DNA from 3 places in the Paraburkholderia sp. SECH2 genome. Region 2 is predicted to be linked to each of the others. Evidence: riboswitches for the same ligand, from Rfam matches in the RefSeq annotation. Region 2 holds a riboswitch; each other region holds the start of a gene.

Region 1 (5,712 bases), on a different contig from region 2:
GCGCGGATGCCTTCGCATCGGCACCCATTGCGCGTGCGCTCATCATCATCATGGGACGCGGCATGACGCCGTTGTGCCCGACGTTGACCTCGCGAATCGAATAGCCGTTGTAGCCGAATGCCTGCGCCGACGAAGCGGCTTGCTCGCGGAACGACTTGATGGCTTCGCCGGTGAGCTTCTGCTCCGCGGCACGCTGCGCTTCTGGCGACAACGAGAACTGCACGTTGCCGACCTGCATGATCGATGCCATCTGGCCCGCGAGTTTCGACGCCGCGGCGAAGTCGTGCGACTCGAGCACAACTTCAGTACGGCCGCGCCATGCGGAAATGCGGCCGTCACGATCGGTGGACGGGTAGATCGAGAAGGAGCCGGTGCGAGCCGTTACGCCGTTCACGCCCTTGGCTTTTTGCAGCGCCGCATCGGCGCGTTGGTTCAGCGTGGAGGTGAGCACGGACGGATCACTTGCTTCCTGCTCGTAGAACAGCGTGATATCGACGACGTCTTGCGGCACTTCCGAGCTTGCTTGCGCATTCAGCGACAGCACGCCCGCGGGCTGATATTGCGTCACGCCCTGCGCGCGGGCCATGGCCGGCGTCAACGCGAGCGCAGCAGGTGCGGCGCATATGAGAGCGAGAGCGAGTGCACGTGCGGTGTTTTTCGTCATTCTTGGACTCCTTGCTTGAACAGGTTGTGCACGATTGGAGCGAACGCCATGCGCGTGGCACAACGTTTGCGAGTCCGTTAGGCGCTTGTAACCTGAGCTTGGTTCCCTAATTTGACGTTTGCTGAACGTTTGTGTTCATCGGCGCACAGACATGCGCGTGACACAAGCGGCAACGGGTCACATGCGCGTATGCAAGGTCAAACAAGACGTTTGGTGATGAAGCGCCATTCAGCTTCGGTCACCGGTGTGATCGACAGGCGGTTGCCTTTGACGAGCACACGCATGTCCTTCAATTCTTCATGCTCGCGCAGCGCGGCAAGCGGAATCAAGGGGATCTTCTTCTTGAACACCACATCGACGAGTAGCCAGCGCGGCGTTTCCTGCGACGACTTCGGGTCGTAGTAGGAGCTCTTCTTGTCGAATTGAGTGGGGTCCGGATACGCGGTGGACGACACCTCCGCGAGCCCCGCAATGCCCGGCTCCGGGCAACTCGAGTGATAGAACAGCACACCGTCGCCGACCTGCATCATGTCGCGCATGAAGTTGCGCGCCTGATAGTTGCGCACGCCGGTCCACGGCAACGTGTGGTGCGGTGCCTCTGCCAGATGGTCGATGCTTGCTTCGTCCGGTTCGGACTTCATTAGCCAGTAGCGCATGAATCGAGTTGAACGTTAAAGGTTTGACACAGCAAAAAAATCGAGGCCCAAAGAAAAACGGCACCGAACCGAAGTCCGATGCCGTTTGAATAAGGTCCCCGCCTTAGCCGCTAGGCCGGCATCCTGAACCGGGAGTTCAGAATTGGTCGCAGTTAGCAGCACTTCGGGTACATCAGACAGAGTGACGCGCACACCCGTGCTACAAATTTCCACAACCGTGCACATGGCATTGGTTCAAGGAATATATGACCTTGGCGAACCAGGCAGGGAAGTCAAACCGATTGAATTCAAGACGTTTGCATGAATCTTTGTTCATGCATCTCGGTTGAATTCGCAGCCGATCTCAGGACCGGCTACAAGATACTTTTACATGCTGTACTGCTGAATCACAGTACCCAGTTGCTCGTTCATTTGGTGCATTGTACGCCGGATTTCTTCAGCGGGAAATGCTTCTCCGTGCCGCACGCTGCTTTGCAGCTTAAGCAGTTCTGATGCCAGCGACAGCGCGGCCATGACGGCAATGCGATCCGTGCCGCGCACGTTGCTGCCATTGCGGATCTTCGACATCTCGGCGTCGACGCGTGCAACCGCTTCAAGCAGCGCGCCTTCAGTTTCCGGCGAGCAGGCTAGACGATAGGGCACGCCGAGAATCGATACTTCGATCTGCTTGGTGGTCATGCATTTTCTCCATGGCGGGTGACGTCGCTCTCCGCTTCTTCCTCATGCGGCGCGGTCTCGAGCAGATCGAGCTGATTATCAGGCTCGCTGTGCGCGCGGGCCCGCGGCAATTTTTCGAGGATCGCATTGAGGCGCACCTGTGCGTCGTCGATCTTTGCCGACAGCGCGTCGCGTTCCGCCTGCAGCGCATCGCGCTCCTCGCGCATCAGCGCGAGTTCCGTGCGCGTGGCCTCGGCTTCGGCACGCGTTTGGGCGAGCTGATCTTCGAGCGCGAGCCGCGCTTCATTGTGGCGTTGGCTGATCGTGATCAGCTTGCCGATATTCTGTGAAAGTGTTTCGAGTTCGGTGAGCATCTGCTGCGTCCTCTAAAGACATCGCATTTTAGCGCGGAATGTCGCAGGTTCCGACAATTGTCTCGTTTCGAGACGTAACAACATCGCTTTGTGCCGGCTTTTATCGACCATATGATGAAAAACAACTCATGCATCGGACAATAACCTGCACTTAACAGAACAGTTTGCGCACGGATTAACCATTCTTGACGGACCCGAGGGCCGCTCCTAAACTGGCCGCACTTTGGTGCCCGCGCGCGCTTTTCCACAGTGTGCGCAGTTAAACGGGAAGCAGGGCGCGCGCTTCGCCTGAACGCGCCAACCTGCGCTGCCCCCGCAACGGTAAGCGACCGCATTCGTCATGCAGGTCGATCCTGATCGCGTGTTTGATGCTTAACACGCGAGTGTGCCACTGCGCGTCACGCGTGGGAAGGCGGGATCGATGTGTCGCCAGCCCGGATACCGGCCAGAGGGAGAGGCTCGTTCCCGCGCAAACGTAAAACAACGCGGGCGCCTCGTTACGCATCGGCCCGCGGGGAAGCGGGCCGCGCACGCTATCCACAGGAATGTCATCCCATGCTGTCCCCTATCGCTCGCGCGGCGTTGCTCGCCTTTGCGAGCCTGCCGCTCGTCGTGCATGCTCAAGCTACTGCTTCTTCTGCGTCACCGTCCTCGTCGTCATCTTCTTCTGCCGATACGGGGGCGAGCGGTTCGTCAGCCGCGGTGTTGTCGCCCGTTGTCGTGACCGCGGAGCGCGGGCCGCAACCGCTCGCCGATGCGATCCCGCAGACCACGCTGTTCGACCAGCAGGACATCGCCGATACGACCGCGACCGATTTGCCCGGCCTGCTGCAACTCGCGCCCGGCGCGCAAATCTCGCGCACCGGTGGTCCGGGTTCCACGACGAGCCTGTTTCTGCGCGGCGCGTCGTCGACGCAATCGCTTTTGCTGATCGACGGCGTGCGGGTCGACTCCGTGAGTCTGGGCGCGCCGCAACTCGCGCAGATTCCCCTCGACCAGATCGATCACGTCGAAGTGGTGAATGGCAACGTGTCCGCGCTTTACGGCTCCGGCGCAATTGGCGGCGTGGTGCAGGTGTTCACCAAAGACGGCGGCGACCATCCGCCGCGTTTCAATTTTTCGGTGGGCTATGGCAGCTATCACACGCAGACGCAGCAGGCCGGCGTGAACGGCTCGCTGGATAAAGACGGCAACACCACCTTCAGCATTTCGCTCGCGCGTTCGAAAGACGACGGCTTCTCCTCGCTCAATCCGTCGCAGGCGCCCAACGCGAATCCGAACGCGAACGGCTATCTGAACGAAAGCATCTCGGCTTCGCTGCGTCACAAGTTCAGCGACAAGTGGGACGCGGGCGCCACCTATTTCCAGTCGAACGGCAATAACAGCTACGACAACGCGTACGGTGTGCCGACCGATCTGAACAACCTCTACAGCAAAGTGCGCCAGGTGTCGGTGTTCGCGAACGGCAAACTGACCGACTGGTGGACCACGCACTTCATCGTTTCCGAAGGCGACGACCGCAGCGTGGCGAATACCAACGGCATCTACAACGGCCGCTTCGATACCGACAATCGCCAGTACACGTGGCAGAACGATTTTGCGCTCGCCGCGCAGCAGAAACTGCAGGTCGGCTATGAGCATCTGGATCAGAGCCTCGACTCGGATACATTCACTGCGCCCGACCGGCATGTGGATTCGGGCTTTGTCGGCTACACGGGGCGCTTTGGGCGCAATCAGATTCAGGCCAACGTGCGGCGCGATCAGTATTCCGATTTCGGCGGGGCGAACAGTTACTATCTCGGCTACGGTTTCGATATCACCGAGCATTGGAAGGCGACTGCAAGCTATTCGGATTCATTCCGCGCGCCGAGCTTCGACGATTTGTACTATCCGCTCAGCGGCAATCCGTCGATCCAGCCGGAGCGCAGCCATTCGATCGAAGCAGCATTGCAGTACGCGTCGAACGCGCTTGGCGTGATGCGTCTGAGCGCCTTCCAGACGCGTTATTCGAATCTGATCGACTACGAGCAGGTTACGCCCGGCATTTTTTTGGCCGAGAACGTCGGCCGTGCGAAGGTGCAGGGGCTTGAAGGATCGTGGAGCGGCCATATGGGCAAGACCGACGTGCGCGCGTCGCTAACGCTGCAGAATCCTGTCGACCTCGATAGCGATACCGATCTTGTGCGTCGTGCAAGACGCTTCGCGTCGCTGGCGGTAAATCGCAGCATTGCCGGGTGGCGTGTCGGCGGCGAGTGGATTGTCAGCGGCGCGCGTGAAGATAGCAGCGGCACGCTGGGCGGCTACGGCGTGGTGAATCTGTCGGCGCGCTACAACATCACGAAGGCATGGTACGTCGCCGCGCAGATCCAGAACCTGTTGAACAAGGACTATGAAACGGCCTACTCGTATAACTCGCCGCGGCGCGGTGCGTATGTCACGGTTGGTTGGCAGCAGCAATGACGAACGTACTTGCATGAGAACGTGCCGATGAACCGTAGCTCGAGCCCGATGCCCACGACCACGTTGCGCGTGATGAGCGCAAAGCGCGCCGCCGCGATCTGGCTCGTGCTCGCGGCGATCGCGCTGGTTGTGCTGATGGCATCGCTCGCACTGGGCAGTGTGTCGCTCGCGCCGGCGCGCGTGTTGGCGGCGTTGCTGCCGTCGCACGCGTCGCATGTGGCGTCCGGCGATCTTGCCGGCGAGATCGTGCGCACGCTGCGTTTGCCGCGCGCGCTGGCCGGCTTCGCGTGCGGCGCGTTGCTTGCGCTGGCGGGGGCGCTGCTGCAAGTGCTGTTGCGCAATCCGCTGGCCGAGCCCTACGTACTAGGCGTGTCGGGTGGCGCGGCGACGTTCGCGCTGGTCGCGATGATCGCTGGTTGTGCGTGGTGGATCGTCGACGCCAGCGCATTCGCCGGCGCATTCGTGTCGATCCTGCTGGTGCTCGGACTCGCACGCCGTGAATTGTGGCGGGGCGAGCCGCAGGATACGTCGCCGCGTTTGCTGCTGACTGGTGCGGTGATCGCGGCCGGCTGGGGCGCTGTCATTACCCTGTTGCTTAACCTTGCGCCGGACAATCGGCTGCGCGGCATGTTGTTCTGGCTGACCGGCGATCTGAACGGCGGCGCGATGCCATGGACAGCGCTCGCCGCGCTCGTCGTCGTGCTGATGGCGATCGTACCCGCTGCGCCGCGTCTGAACGTGCTGTTGCGGGGCGACGCCGCTGCGCAGGCGCTCGGTGTCGCGGTGATGCCGCTGCGCCTGCGCGTGTATCTGGTGGCGTCGCTGGCGGCAGCCGCGGCGGTGACCACAGCCGGCACGATCGGTTTTGTCGGGCTCGTCGTGCCGCATATGCTGCGGCTCG
Region 2 (5,712 bases):
CATTCTGCGGGCCGCCTTCACGCAGATAGCGCCATAGCTGATGACACAGTTCGGCGTCGGCGGTGCTGCGCGCCAGCAGATTCGGGTCTTCCTGCAGATCGCCGGAGAACATCGCGAGCGTCTGCTGCTTGCGCTCGGCGAGAGCGACCACCTGCTCGATGCCGTACGGCCAGTACGCCTCGCCGCCGAGATGATCGACCACCACGACACGCGCATGCTGCAACACGTCTTCGACATAGAAATCGACCGAAGCCGGTTGCCGTAAATACGTGACGTTCGCAAGCCGCACGCTCGGAAAACCCTCGCCCAGACGCGGAAACACGCTCGCGAGCAATGACAGCGTGGTATCCGCGGAACTGAGCACCACGATATCGGCGGGCTGCTGATCGATCCGGATCACGCCCTGTGTATCGTCGACAAAACCGCCCGGCGTGGTGCGCAGCAGATGCATGACCGGTTACGCCTGTTGCGGCTGAGCGTTCGCCACGGCGCCCAAGGCGGCGTCGAATGCCTGTTGCAACGCGGCCTGGTCGAGGTCTTCGCCGATCAGCACAAAGCGGCTTTGTTGCTCGGCGCCCGTTTCACCCGCTTGCCAGCGCCGGTCGAAGTAACTATCGAATCGGCGGCCCACGCCCTGTATCACCAGACGCATCGCCGCACCCGGCAGCGCCGCGAAACCTTTGACGCGGTAAATCGTGTTGGTTTCGACGAGCCCTTGCAACGCGGCGATCACAGCTTCGCGCGACGAAACATTCGCGTGCACCACCACCGAATCGAACTCGTCGTGATGGTGATCGGCGTCTTCGGCCGAACCGTGATGGTCGTGGCGTAGATGGATTGTCTCTTCCGAGGCCGCTTCGAGACCCAGCAACGTATGCAGGTCGAGTTGCCCCATCTGCGCGCGCACGATCTTCACTTGCGGTGGAATTTCTTCGCGGATGATGGCTTCGACAGAAGCTTGATGCGCTTCGTCGAGCAGATCCGTTTTGTTCAGAATCACCAGATCAGCGGCCGACAATTGATCTTCGAACAATTCGTGCAGCGGCGATTCGTGATCGAGATTCGGATCGGCCTTGCGTTGCGCATCGACGGCGACCGGGTTGTCGGCGAACTGGCCGCTCGACGCGGCCGGGCCGTCTACCACGGTGACGACCGCGTCGACGGTAAAGCTATTCTTGATCTGCGGCCAGTTGAACGCCTGCACCAGCGGCTTCGGCAACGCGAGACCTGACGTTTCGATCAGCACGTGATCGATCTGCTCGCGGCGCTCCACCAGCTTTTCCATCACCGGGAAAAACTCCTCTTGCACGGTGCAGCACAGGCAGCCGTTCGCGAGTTCATACAGTTGCCCTTCGGCCTCAACGCCGTTCTCATCACAACCGATGCCGCAACCCTTGAGGATTTCCCCGTCGATGCCGAGTTCGCCGAACTCGTTGACGATCACCGCGATGCGCTTGCCGCCCGCATGCTGAAGAATGTGCCGCAGCAGCGTGGTCTTGCCGCTGCCGAGAAAGCCCGTGACGATGGTGACGGGGATCTTGCGCATTTGAGTTTGCATCGTGAGGTCCATCCGTAGGAGTTGCTCGTGCACGCCGAGGCATCGTGTATAGGCCGGGCAAACGGGGCACATACCCCAAACCACGACATTAACAAAACACGGGGACGAACAACGGCGTTGCCGAGGCAACCAAAAACTGGAAACGAGAATGAGGTCATGAACGCGCCACCGCATCCCCGCGATGGTCGTTCTTCGTAGTCTGGCCGGTATCCGGGCTGGCGAAAGCGCCGCTTCCCCTTCCCGGACGAGTGGTTTCTCGCCCAGTGGTTATATGCCGACGCGGCCTTGCGCGTGGACATCGAAGCCGGCTCCGCGGCGCTCAAGAACGCACCGCTTTTCGCTTACCGTTGCGGGGGCAGCACAGGTTGACCCGGTCCATTGCAGGTGGGCACCCTGTTTCCCGTTTAACTGCATGCGCACGAGCGCGCACACGAGCACCAAAGTGCGTGCGAGTTTAGGCCGAGCGCCCCCTGCCGTCAAGGAAACGCGGGCTTCGGCAAGGCCTTTCCACAGTGCCGGCGCGGCCTGCCGTGTGCTATCGTATGCGCGCGTTTGGTGCCCGCATATGCGATCGCATGTGCAGTTAAACGGGAAACAGGCCGCGCTCGCTGCGCTCAACCTGTGCTGTCCCCGCAACGGTAAGCGACCTGCGGTGCTTTCGCATCGCGCATGCGTTTTTGATGCCACTGTCCGACGAATCCGGACGGGAAGGCAAAACGCATGAGGCCGCCAGCCCGGATACCGGCCAGACGCGGAGGCAGCGAACGTCACGCTGCCGGCCGCCGGAATCCGCGAGGGACGGATGTGAAGGCGCTGAAGCACGACGTGGCGCGGCCGTTGGCGTTTTCCTGTGGGAAACGCGGCGAGCGGCGTTTTTCGTTGCGCGTAATCTGTTGCACCGCATGACCTCAATTTCTGCCGCCTCCGGCATCTTCGCGCCTCGCCCGCTCCCGCTTGTCACGACATGGCGTGCGCCATGCACGCCGCGATGAGCCGCGCCTGGCTGATCGGCGCCGGCCCCGGCGACGTCGAACTGATGACGCTCAAAGCGACGCGCGCGTTGGCGCAAGCCGATGTGGTGCTGGTCGACGATCTGGTGAATCCTGAGGTACTGCAGTTTGCGCGCGCCGACGCACTGGTCGTGTATGTCGGCAAACGCGGCGGCCATCCGTCGACGCCGCAGGCCGGCATCGTCGCGCAAATGCTCGAGCATTTGCGGGCGGGACGCAGCGTCGCCCGTTTGAAAGGCGGCGATCCGTTCGTATTCGGCCGTGGCGGCGAAGAACAAGAAGCGCTCCATGCCGCAGGCATTAGCGTCGACGTGATCAACGGCATCACCGCCGGGATTGCGGCGCCCGCGGCAATCGGCATTCCTGTGACGCATCGCGATCACGCGCAAGGCGTGGTGTTCGTCACCGGACACGGCGCCGGCAGCGGCGAGCCGGACTGGGCCGCGCTCGTCGCTACGCGAATGACGCTGGTGATTTACATGGGCATGCGGCGACTGAACGAAATCGTCGACACATTGCTCGCAGCCGGGATGAGCGCCGATACGCCGTGCGCCGCGATCGAATCGGCCACGCGCCCCGAGCAACGGCATGCGCTCGCGCGGCTCGGCGAGTTCGCCGATACGGTCTCGCGCGCCGGGCTCGGGTCGCCGGCGATCGTGGTGATCGGCGGTGTGGCGTCGCTGGCTTTGGCGCGGGATGCGGTGAAAGTCGGCAGCGAATCCCAGCGCCACGCAAGGAAAACGCTAACCGTCGGCATCGGTTGTCGTTTGCACAGCTCCGCCGAGGAAATCGAAACGGCTGTGCGCGCCACGCTCGGCTCGCATTCATTCGACGAAATCAGCGCGATCGCCTCGGTTGACGTCAAAGCCCACGAAACCGGCCTGCTCGAATTTTGCGCACGTCATGCGCTGCCGTTGAAGCTGTTCAGCCGTGAGCAGATTGCGGCGATCTCCGTGGAGGATCCGTCGGCGGCCGCACGCGAGCACCTCGGCATAGACGGCGTCTGCGAGCCGTGCGCCTTGCTCGCTGCGGCGACCGAATCTGATGCGGCCCATGCCTCAATTAGCTCAATGACCCCAGTTGCCTCGTTTGCAGCCGATACCGCCAACGCACGGCTACTCGTGCGCAAAACCGTACATGCCGGCATCACCGTCGCGATAGCATCGACCACCGCCCGCCTCGCCTGCGAACACGCAAACAACGACACTCAAGAACAGGACCTTCCATGAAGACCGATCCCGAATCGCATCAACGCATGACCGAACGCCGGCGCGAGGGCCACGAGAAAAAGCAGGCCAGCGCCACCGTCGAAAAAGGTCTGCTGATCGTCAATACCGGCACCGGCAAAGGCAAAACCACCGCAGCGTTCGGCATGGCCGTGCGCGTGCTTGGGCATGGCATGCGCCTCGGCGTCGTGCAGTTCATCAAGGGCGCGCTGCATACGTCGGAACGCGACTTTCTCGGCGCGATCGCCAATTGCGACTTCGTCACGATGGGCGACGGCTATACCTGGAACACGCAGAATCGCGACGCCGACATCGCCACCGCGCGCAAAGGGTGGAACGAAGCACGCCGCATGATCGAAAGCGGCGACTATCAGATGGTGATCCTCGACGAACTGAACACCGTGCTGAAGTACGAATACCTGCCGCTCGACGAAGTGCTGTCGGTACTGACCGGGCGCGCGGAGATGCTGCACGTGGTGGTGACCGGCCGTCACGCGCCGGACGCGCTGATCGAAGCCGCCGACCTCGTCACCGAAATGCGCATCGTCAAACACCCGTATCGCGAGCAAGGCGTGAAAGCGCAGCGCGGCGTGGAGTTCTGAGCGATGTCCGCTTGCCCCGCCCTGTTCATTAGCGCTCCCGCGTCGGGCCAAGGCAAGACCACGATTACCGCGGGTCTCGCGCGCTACCATCGGCGGCTGGGGCGACGCGTGCGCGTATTCAAAACCGGCCCCGACTTTCTCGACCCGATGATCCTCGCGCGTGCCAGCGGCACGCCGGTCCTGTCGCTCGATCTGTGGATGGTGGGCGAAACCGCCTGTCGCAACCTGCTCGCGCAGGCGGCGGCCGAAGCGGATCTGATCCTGATCGAAGGCGTGATGGGTCTGTTCGACGGCACACCGAGCAGCGCGGATCTGGCAACCACATTCGGCGTGCCGGTGCTCGCGGTGATTTCGGCGAAAGCGATGGCGCAGACCTTCGGCGCGGTCGCTTTCGGCCTTGCGCAATTCAAGCCGGAGGTACCGTTTTACGGCGTGCTCGCCAATCGCGTCGGCTCGCCAAGGCACGCGCAGATGCTCGAAGAGGCTTTGCCGCCAGACCTGCGCTGGTGCGGACACATCAGCGGCAACGACGAAATCGAACTGCCCGATCGCCATCTCGGCCTGCATCAGGCGGCGGAAATCGACGATCTGGACGCGCGTCTGGATCGTGCCGCCGATGCGCTCGCGCAAACCGCGCTGGCCGAATTGCCGCCGCCGGTCGAATTCGGCACGCCGATAGAAGAAGCGCCGCCGCGTCTTCTGGAAGGCAAGCGCATCGCCATTGCGCGCGATGCCGCGTTCTCGTTCATCTATCCGGCCAACGTCACGCTGCTGGAGACACTCGGCGCGCGCATCGACTACTTCTCACCGCTCGCCGACGAAGCGTTGCCGGAGCACGCCGACGCCCTGTACCTGCCAGGCGGCTATCCCGAACTGCATGCTGAATTGCTCGCTGGCAACACACGCAGTGCCGCAACGATCCGCGCACACGCTGCAGCAGGCAAACCGGTCGTTGCCGAATGCGGCGGTATGCTCTACCTGCTCGATGAGCTGACCGACACGGGCGGCACCACAACGCCGATGCTAGGCCTCCTGCCCGGCCATGCAACAATGCAAAAGCGCTTCACCGCGCTCGGCATGCAACAGATCGACAGTCTGCACGGTTCAATGACCGGCCACACGTTTCACTACTCGAAGCTGACGACGCCGCTCACGCCGCTGCGTACAGCCACCCGGCCAAATCTCGATGCCCCCGGCGAGGCCGTGTTCCGCGCAGGCTCGATCGTGGCAACCTATATGCATGCTTATTGGCCCTCCAACCCGGCCTTCACGGCCGCCCTGTTCCATGGCGAAGCCTTTTAACGATTCCGAGCGCG
Region 3 (5,712 bases), on a different contig from region 2:
GCTGTGCTTTACCATCAGCGCGCAAAGCGACACCCAACACCCCTTCCCCACGCGTGGCCAATTGCCGGCGCAACGCCGCGCCCTCGGCGGTAACGCTCGCGGCATCGACGTGCACGGGGCTCAGCAACACAACGGACGTATCACCAATCGACACCGTCGCCGACACCGCTCCTAGCCCCGCCAAGGCCACCGTCCGCGTCTCCCCTTCACCGATGCCGAGCAACGCCCGATACCGCTGCAAACTCGTCGTCAGATCATTCACAGCGACCGTCAAACTCGCCACCCCTCGCACGCCGTTCGCATGTTCACGCACCGCGCCCTCAGCGACACGCAGATGACGCGGCGTGATATCCCCGCACAGGAACGGCAAGTCGCTGGTTTGCGGCCGGCCGGTCTGCCACTCGAGCCGCGCGCCATCCGGACGCACACGCCCACCTGCCTGCGGACCGTCGTATAGCAGACCTCGTCCGTGCGCAGCGTCAATCACAGCACCCACGCTCGACGGCAACAACGCGTAATCAACAAATCCATCGCCATGACGCTGCCCCACATCCCACCAGCGACGCTGCGGCGCCGCTTGCAAGAAAGCGATCAGCTCGATGTAACTGCCGTCGGCGAAACCGATCAGCGCGTTATGCGTCACGCCATCGGCATGGGTGCCGCCTTGCTGCACGGTGAAACCGAGCGCAGTGAAGTTTTCAATGGTCTGCGTCAGATCGTGGACGCGAATCACAATGTGGTCGAGTAAAAGGCTCATGGCGCAAAAGTCGTGAATGTTGTGAATGTTCGGAGCGCAAGACCGCTAGCGGAACGCCTACTTCTGCGCAACCGTCGCCTTACTCTCAAGCAACGTCCACTTATCGTTCTTCACCACCACGTTGATGTTTTTCACGCCGATCACACGACGCGTCGCCGGATCAAAATTGGCCTTGCCGAACACGACGCTCGGAATGTCGTGCAGCTTCGGCAGCGCATCGCGCACGGCCTTGCGGTCAGGACCGCCGGCGCGCAGCGCATAGGCGGCGATGATGACGGCGTCATACGCATACGCGTTGAACGCGTCCGGCTCGCGGTGGTATTTCGCCTCGAAGCGTTTAACGAAGCTTTGCACTTCAGGCCCGGATTCACCGGGGAAGAAGCTGGTGTTCGTCGCCACGCCATTGACGGCCTCACCGCCGAGTTCGAGGAATTTCGGCGAATACACGGAACTGGCCGCAGCAATCGGCAGGTTGATGCCGCTCGTTCTCGCCTGGCGGGCGATCTGCGCGCCGTCGGAGTAGTACGAGATCAGCACGATGCCATCCGGATTCGCAGCGCTCACGCGCACCAGCGTCGCGCGGAAATCTTTCTCGGCCGACTGATAGCCTTCGGCCGCAACGACTTGCGCGCCGCGTTCATTGGCGGCTTTGACGAAGACGTCCTTGCTGGTGCGTCCCCAGTCGGTGTTCAGATAGAGCACGGCGATGCGCTTGAGGCCGAGCGTTTTCACGGCGAGGTCGGCAAGCAGCGGCTGCGCGTCGGCCTGGCTGACCGATGGGCTCCAGATGTAGTCGCCGCCTTTGGTGAAGTCAGGATGCGAGTTGGTGAAACCGAGTTGCACGAGGCCCGCATGCTGATAAATCGGCGACGCCGCCATCGAAGCGGGACTCGAGAAGTCGCCGAGTTCGATCAGGATGCGCGGGTCGTTGACGAATTTCTGCGCGATCGTGATGGATTGGCGTGGATCGCTCTGGCTGTCTTCGAAGACGTAGTTCAGCGGACGGCCGTTGATGCCGTTGTGGCTGTTGATCTCATCTAATGCAAGATCGAAACCAGCTTTCCATTGCGCGCCGTACTGAGCGTTCTGGCCGGTCAGCGGGCCGCTGACGCCTATCAGGATCGGATCGCCCGAAGGTGGCGCGGCGATGGCCGTTGTTGTCGTTATCGCCGATGCGGCCAGCAGCAGAAGTGCCGTGAGGCGAGTGGCCCACGATGGGCGCAGGCTTGATGGGTTCGACATGGCTCCAGGCTCGGTTTGCTTGAGATTGGAGTGAGTGTCGGATGTGCCCCGGCTTCGGGCAACCAAGCGATTTGCATAACGTTATGCAGCCATGGCACTTGTCCACAGAAAATGTTCATAGGGTTGTTGATAACAACGGGGCATCGTACCTAAGTGCTTGACGCAGATCGGTTTGTTGCTTGCGGTGCGGGGAGACGCAGCGATGATCGCCGACACGGTTGGCGCGGAGCGGCGCATTGCAGAGGGGTGGCTTATCCACAGAAAACGTTCACAAGCCTGTGGATAACATTCCGGCAAACGCGCCAAGTACTTGATGTATTTGGCTTCTCTCGCGCTGCACGTCGGCGTGACCGCGGCTCGCACGGTCACGCCGTTCACATCAAAGGTAAGCAGACTTCGCGGCGCTGCGGCTCGCGGGAGCCAGCAATTTGCTGCGCTCAACGAGCGCGCCGAACAGCAGTCCAACGGTCGTCCACATAATCACCTGCATGCCGATGGCCGCGACGCGGAATTTCCACAACAGCACCGCCGGGAAAGCCGCCGGCACTTCGTTGATCGTCGGCATCGACAGTTGCACGGCCGCAATGATCGCAACGAACACCACGCCCGCCACGATCGAACCATTCCATGCGCCCAACTTCAGTGCCGCGCGGCGTCGAACCTTCAGCGAAAACACCATTGCAGCCAGCGAGATCGCAATCATCAGGAAGAACAAGCCGGTCCGCATCCCGATCGTCTCGGGGTCGCCCACCGAGGGTGGATTCGCCGGGTACTTGATGTTCGGGACAATCACCAGCGTGATAAACGCGCCAAGCGCGAGCCATGCGGACAACGCGCGCGCACTCAGCGTACCGACGCGGCCATACGCATACGCGAACACCAGCGAGAACAGCCCACCGAACGCGGCGCCGTACGTCACCACGCCCGTCAACAGTCCGAGACCCGCCTGGGTGCCGCGGCTCACCAGTTCGGGTTCGGGCGCTTCGCCTTTGGCGGCGTCGGCCTTTTCCTCGAAGGAAATCGCCTGATCGACCTGCGGTTCGCCCACCAATCTCGCGAAGCCGAACGTGAGCAATCCCGCGGCGATGCCTGCAAGCATCCCGCGTACCAACAATTTACCGACCATGTTCGACTCCGTTAGTGGCAGGGAAAGCCGAGCAGATGGCGGCCGTCGTGCACGAATTCGTGCACATACATGCCGGGCACCAGCGACGTGGCGCCCTGCTCCGCACCAACGAAATACAGCGCGAGCAACAGCAGCAAGCCGCCGAACACGACCCAAGGCAGCAGTTCACGCAGCGGAATCGGCGTGGGTTGGGCGACGGGCTGTGTCGTGGAATCGAAAACAGCGTTGGACATAATGGACATCTCCTGGGGGTAACGCGCCCCGATAGTCGATTGAAGAGGGATGGTGCGAAGCTCAGGTCTGGCTTTCGGCTCATGAATGCCGATTACAGTGGCGCGACCGCGCCGGGCTCTCACCGGCTTCCGTGCTTCGCAGTGACGCTATTCTACGCGCTAAACTTTGCCTCCCGGCAATGCAAAGCATGTACGCGGCGTCCCGCTCTAGTCCGGTCTTTATGGAAATCAATTGAATGGACATACGGCTGTTACTGATCAGCCACGCATCGACCGCGGCGATGCGCGCGGGCCGCTTCCCTGCCGACGACCCGCTCGACGCACGCGGCCTCGCCGAAGCCGCCGCCGCACGAGCGCGTCTGTCGATTCCGGATGACGCGGCAGTTTTCGTCAGCCCTGCGGTTTGTGCGCGCGACACGGCGTCGGCCTTGGGGCTCGGTGCCGCGGCGTCGGTCGACGAGCGGCTGGCAGATATGGACTACGGCCTGTGGCACGGCCGCCGCCTTGCCGATCTCGCGGTCGAAGCACCACACGACCTCGCCGCATGGACACACGATCCCGACACGGCCGCGCACGGCGGCGAGTCGTTCAGTCAACTCGTGAAGCGGGTGGGACAGTGGCTCGATGCGCTAAACGGTGCGTTGAGCGAGGACGTCATACAAGGCAACACACAGACCGTGGTCGCCGTCACGCACGCGCCTGTGATCCGGGCCGCGATCGTTCATGCACTCGGCGCGCCGCCGGGCGTGTTTCCGCACATCGAAATCGCGCCGCTCTCGATGGTCGAGTTGCGACGCTCGCGACGCGGCTGGACATGGTGGCCAGCATCACAATAACGGCTACGCTCGGATAGTCCGAAACGCACGTGCCCGCTCACTTGCCCGATACAACCAGCCTCAACTTGCTCGAATCAGCCCGCGTCAACGTGATATCGGTCCGTTTGGCGCGCGTGCCAAGATAAAAATGCTGACGTCCCGGTGAATTCTGATCATGCGTCGCGTCCGGCAGGCACGAGGCGATGTCCGCCGCGACACCCTGCAGCGCGTCCGCGCTCGAACCGGCGTCGTGATGCGGCGTCCACGTGCATTGATAACTCCCGCGGCTCGCCGAACACTGGGCGTCATCGCCGTAGGGTTGCGCGACGCCCTTGCCGTCATCCGGTGTCAGCGAAGCCAGGCCGTCCGGCGCCGCCGCGACGATCCGTTTGAGCGATGCACACGGGCTAGGCGCATCGTCAGCATTCGCGCTGCACGGCAGCAATGCGCCAAGTGATACAGCGGCGATCGCGGCCGCGAGAATTCGGGTCTTGTTCATGTCGGCACAGTCCTTTGAAAGCTGGCCTTATCTCCGTAGCACGGTTCATGCCTTGCCGAACAACGCCGCCAGCCCCTGCGCCGATGCAAAAATCCCCTTCGCGTCGTGCCCGACGCCGTCGATCACAAACGTACGATGCTTCGCAGCCCCTTCCGGATCCCGCGACGCCATATAGCGCGCGTAAGCCAATCCGCGCTCCAACCGATGCTCGCCTTGCGTCTGCGCAGCGCATGAACGGTCAAGTGCCGAATGCTGCGGATCGCAATCCGCGCCGCCGAGCAGCACGGTGACGTCACGACGCGCATAGCGTGATTCGAGCGCATCAGCGGAGCTCGAATCACCGTCGCTCGAAGCATAGGCCGGCAAATCTTCGAGCCCATACTTCCAGCGATTGAACGACGGACATGCCGTCGCATCGAACGCCACGAATTCACCTGATGCTGTCGGCCGCATCGCATCGAAGTACACGTACGACGAAGGATTCGCGACCACATAGCGCAGCGCAATTCCGCGCGCGACGAGCGGCGCCTCACCGCGCGTCACCACGGCATAGCGCTGCACCACCTGGCCACCGCCCGAATGCCCGGCGATCACCACCTCGGTCAGCGACGCAAACTGCTCACGCGACGCCAGCGTCTGCAGAATGGCGTCGAGCACATCGAACGAACTGAGCGGCGCCGGACCTTCGGCGTTGTCGCCGCCCATCCAGCTAGTCCATTCCCAATGCAGCGTGGATGGCGGTAACGCATGCGCGCCAACGTCGGCACTCGCGAGGAACTGCGGCACGATCAGCAGCGTATCGGCCGCATCGCCACCAGCCAGTGCGCACGCGCGCTCCGCCAGATTGAAGTACGTGTCCGCATTTCGCAGGCGTCCGTGAATCAGAATCACGGCACGCTTGACGTCATGCGTCGGCGCAAGCCAGTCGCCGTTCGCGAACACCGGCACGGTGCCGCTACCCGCAAGCGTCGCGACACTCAGATGCCGGCTCGCGACGACGGCAACCGGACGTTCATTTGGCGCGCGTTCGTCATCGGTAA

The links. Region 2 has a riboswitch for cobalamin ahead of cobA (uroporphyrinogen-III C-methyltransferase). Riboswitches for the same ligand answer to the same signal wherever they lie in the genome.
Region 1: it holds a riboswitch for cobalamin, as region 2 does, so the genes downstream of both, M0D66_RS35825 (TonB-dependent receptor) here and cobA (uroporphyrinogen-III C-methyltransferase) in region 2, are expected to answer to the same signal.
Region 3: it holds a riboswitch for cobalamin, as region 2 does, so the genes downstream of both, M0D66_RS20330 (CbtB-domain containing protein) here and cobA (uroporphyrinogen-III C-methyltransferase) in region 2, are expected to answer to the same signal.

Annotation. Positions count from the first base shown of each region.
Region 1 is NZ_JALPRH010000040.1:31,998-37,709, reverse strand. Features, by position in the region: gene M0D66_RS35850 (SIMPL domain-containing protein) at 1-664, opposite strand, end outside; gene M0D66_RS35845 (EVE domain-containing protein) at 862-1,320, opposite strand; RNA gene ssrS (6S RNA) at 1,412-1,593, opposite strand; gene M0D66_RS35835 (cell division protein ZapA) at 1,687-1,998, opposite strand; gene M0D66_RS35830 (ATPase) at 1,995-2,351, opposite strand; cobalamin riboswitch at 2,559-2,816, shown strand; gene M0D66_RS35825 (TonB-dependent receptor) at 2,907-4,811, shown strand; gene M0D66_RS35820 (iron ABC transporter permease) at 4,839-5,712, shown strand, end outside.
Region 2 is NZ_JALPRH010000029.1:90,433-96,144, reverse strand. Features, by position in the region: gene cobN (cobaltochelatase subunit CobN) at 1-451, opposite strand, end outside; gene cobW (cobalamin biosynthesis protein CobW) at 458-1,558, opposite strand; cobalamin riboswitch at 1,742-2,015, opposite strand; cobalamin riboswitch at 2,095-2,323, shown strand; partial or broken gene cobA (uroporphyrinogen-III C-methyltransferase) at 2,547-3,263, shown strand; gene M0D66_RS38005 (cobalamin biosynthesis protein) at 3,240-3,797, shown strand; gene cobO (cob(I)yrinic acid a,c-diamide adenosyltransferase) at 3,794-4,396, shown strand; gene M0D66_RS32560 (cobyrinate a,c-diamide synthase) at 4,400-5,698, shown strand; gene bluB (5,6-dimethylbenzimidazole synthase) at 5,682-5,712, shown strand, end outside.
Region 3 is NZ_JALPRH010000012.1:25,783-31,494, forward strand. Features, by position in the region: gene M0D66_RS20315 (VOC family protein) at 1-757, opposite strand, end outside; gene M0D66_RS20320 (ABC transporter substrate-binding protein) at 815-1,999, opposite strand; gene M0D66_RS20325 (CbtA family protein) at 2,379-3,125, opposite strand; gene M0D66_RS20330 (CbtB-domain containing protein) at 3,137-3,358, opposite strand; cobalamin riboswitch at 3,401-3,540, opposite strand; gene M0D66_RS20335 (histidine phosphatase family protein) at 3,595-4,194, shown strand; gene M0D66_RS20340 (hypothetical protein) at 4,232-4,672, opposite strand; gene M0D66_RS20345 (alpha/beta hydrolase) at 4,718-5,712, opposite strand, start outside.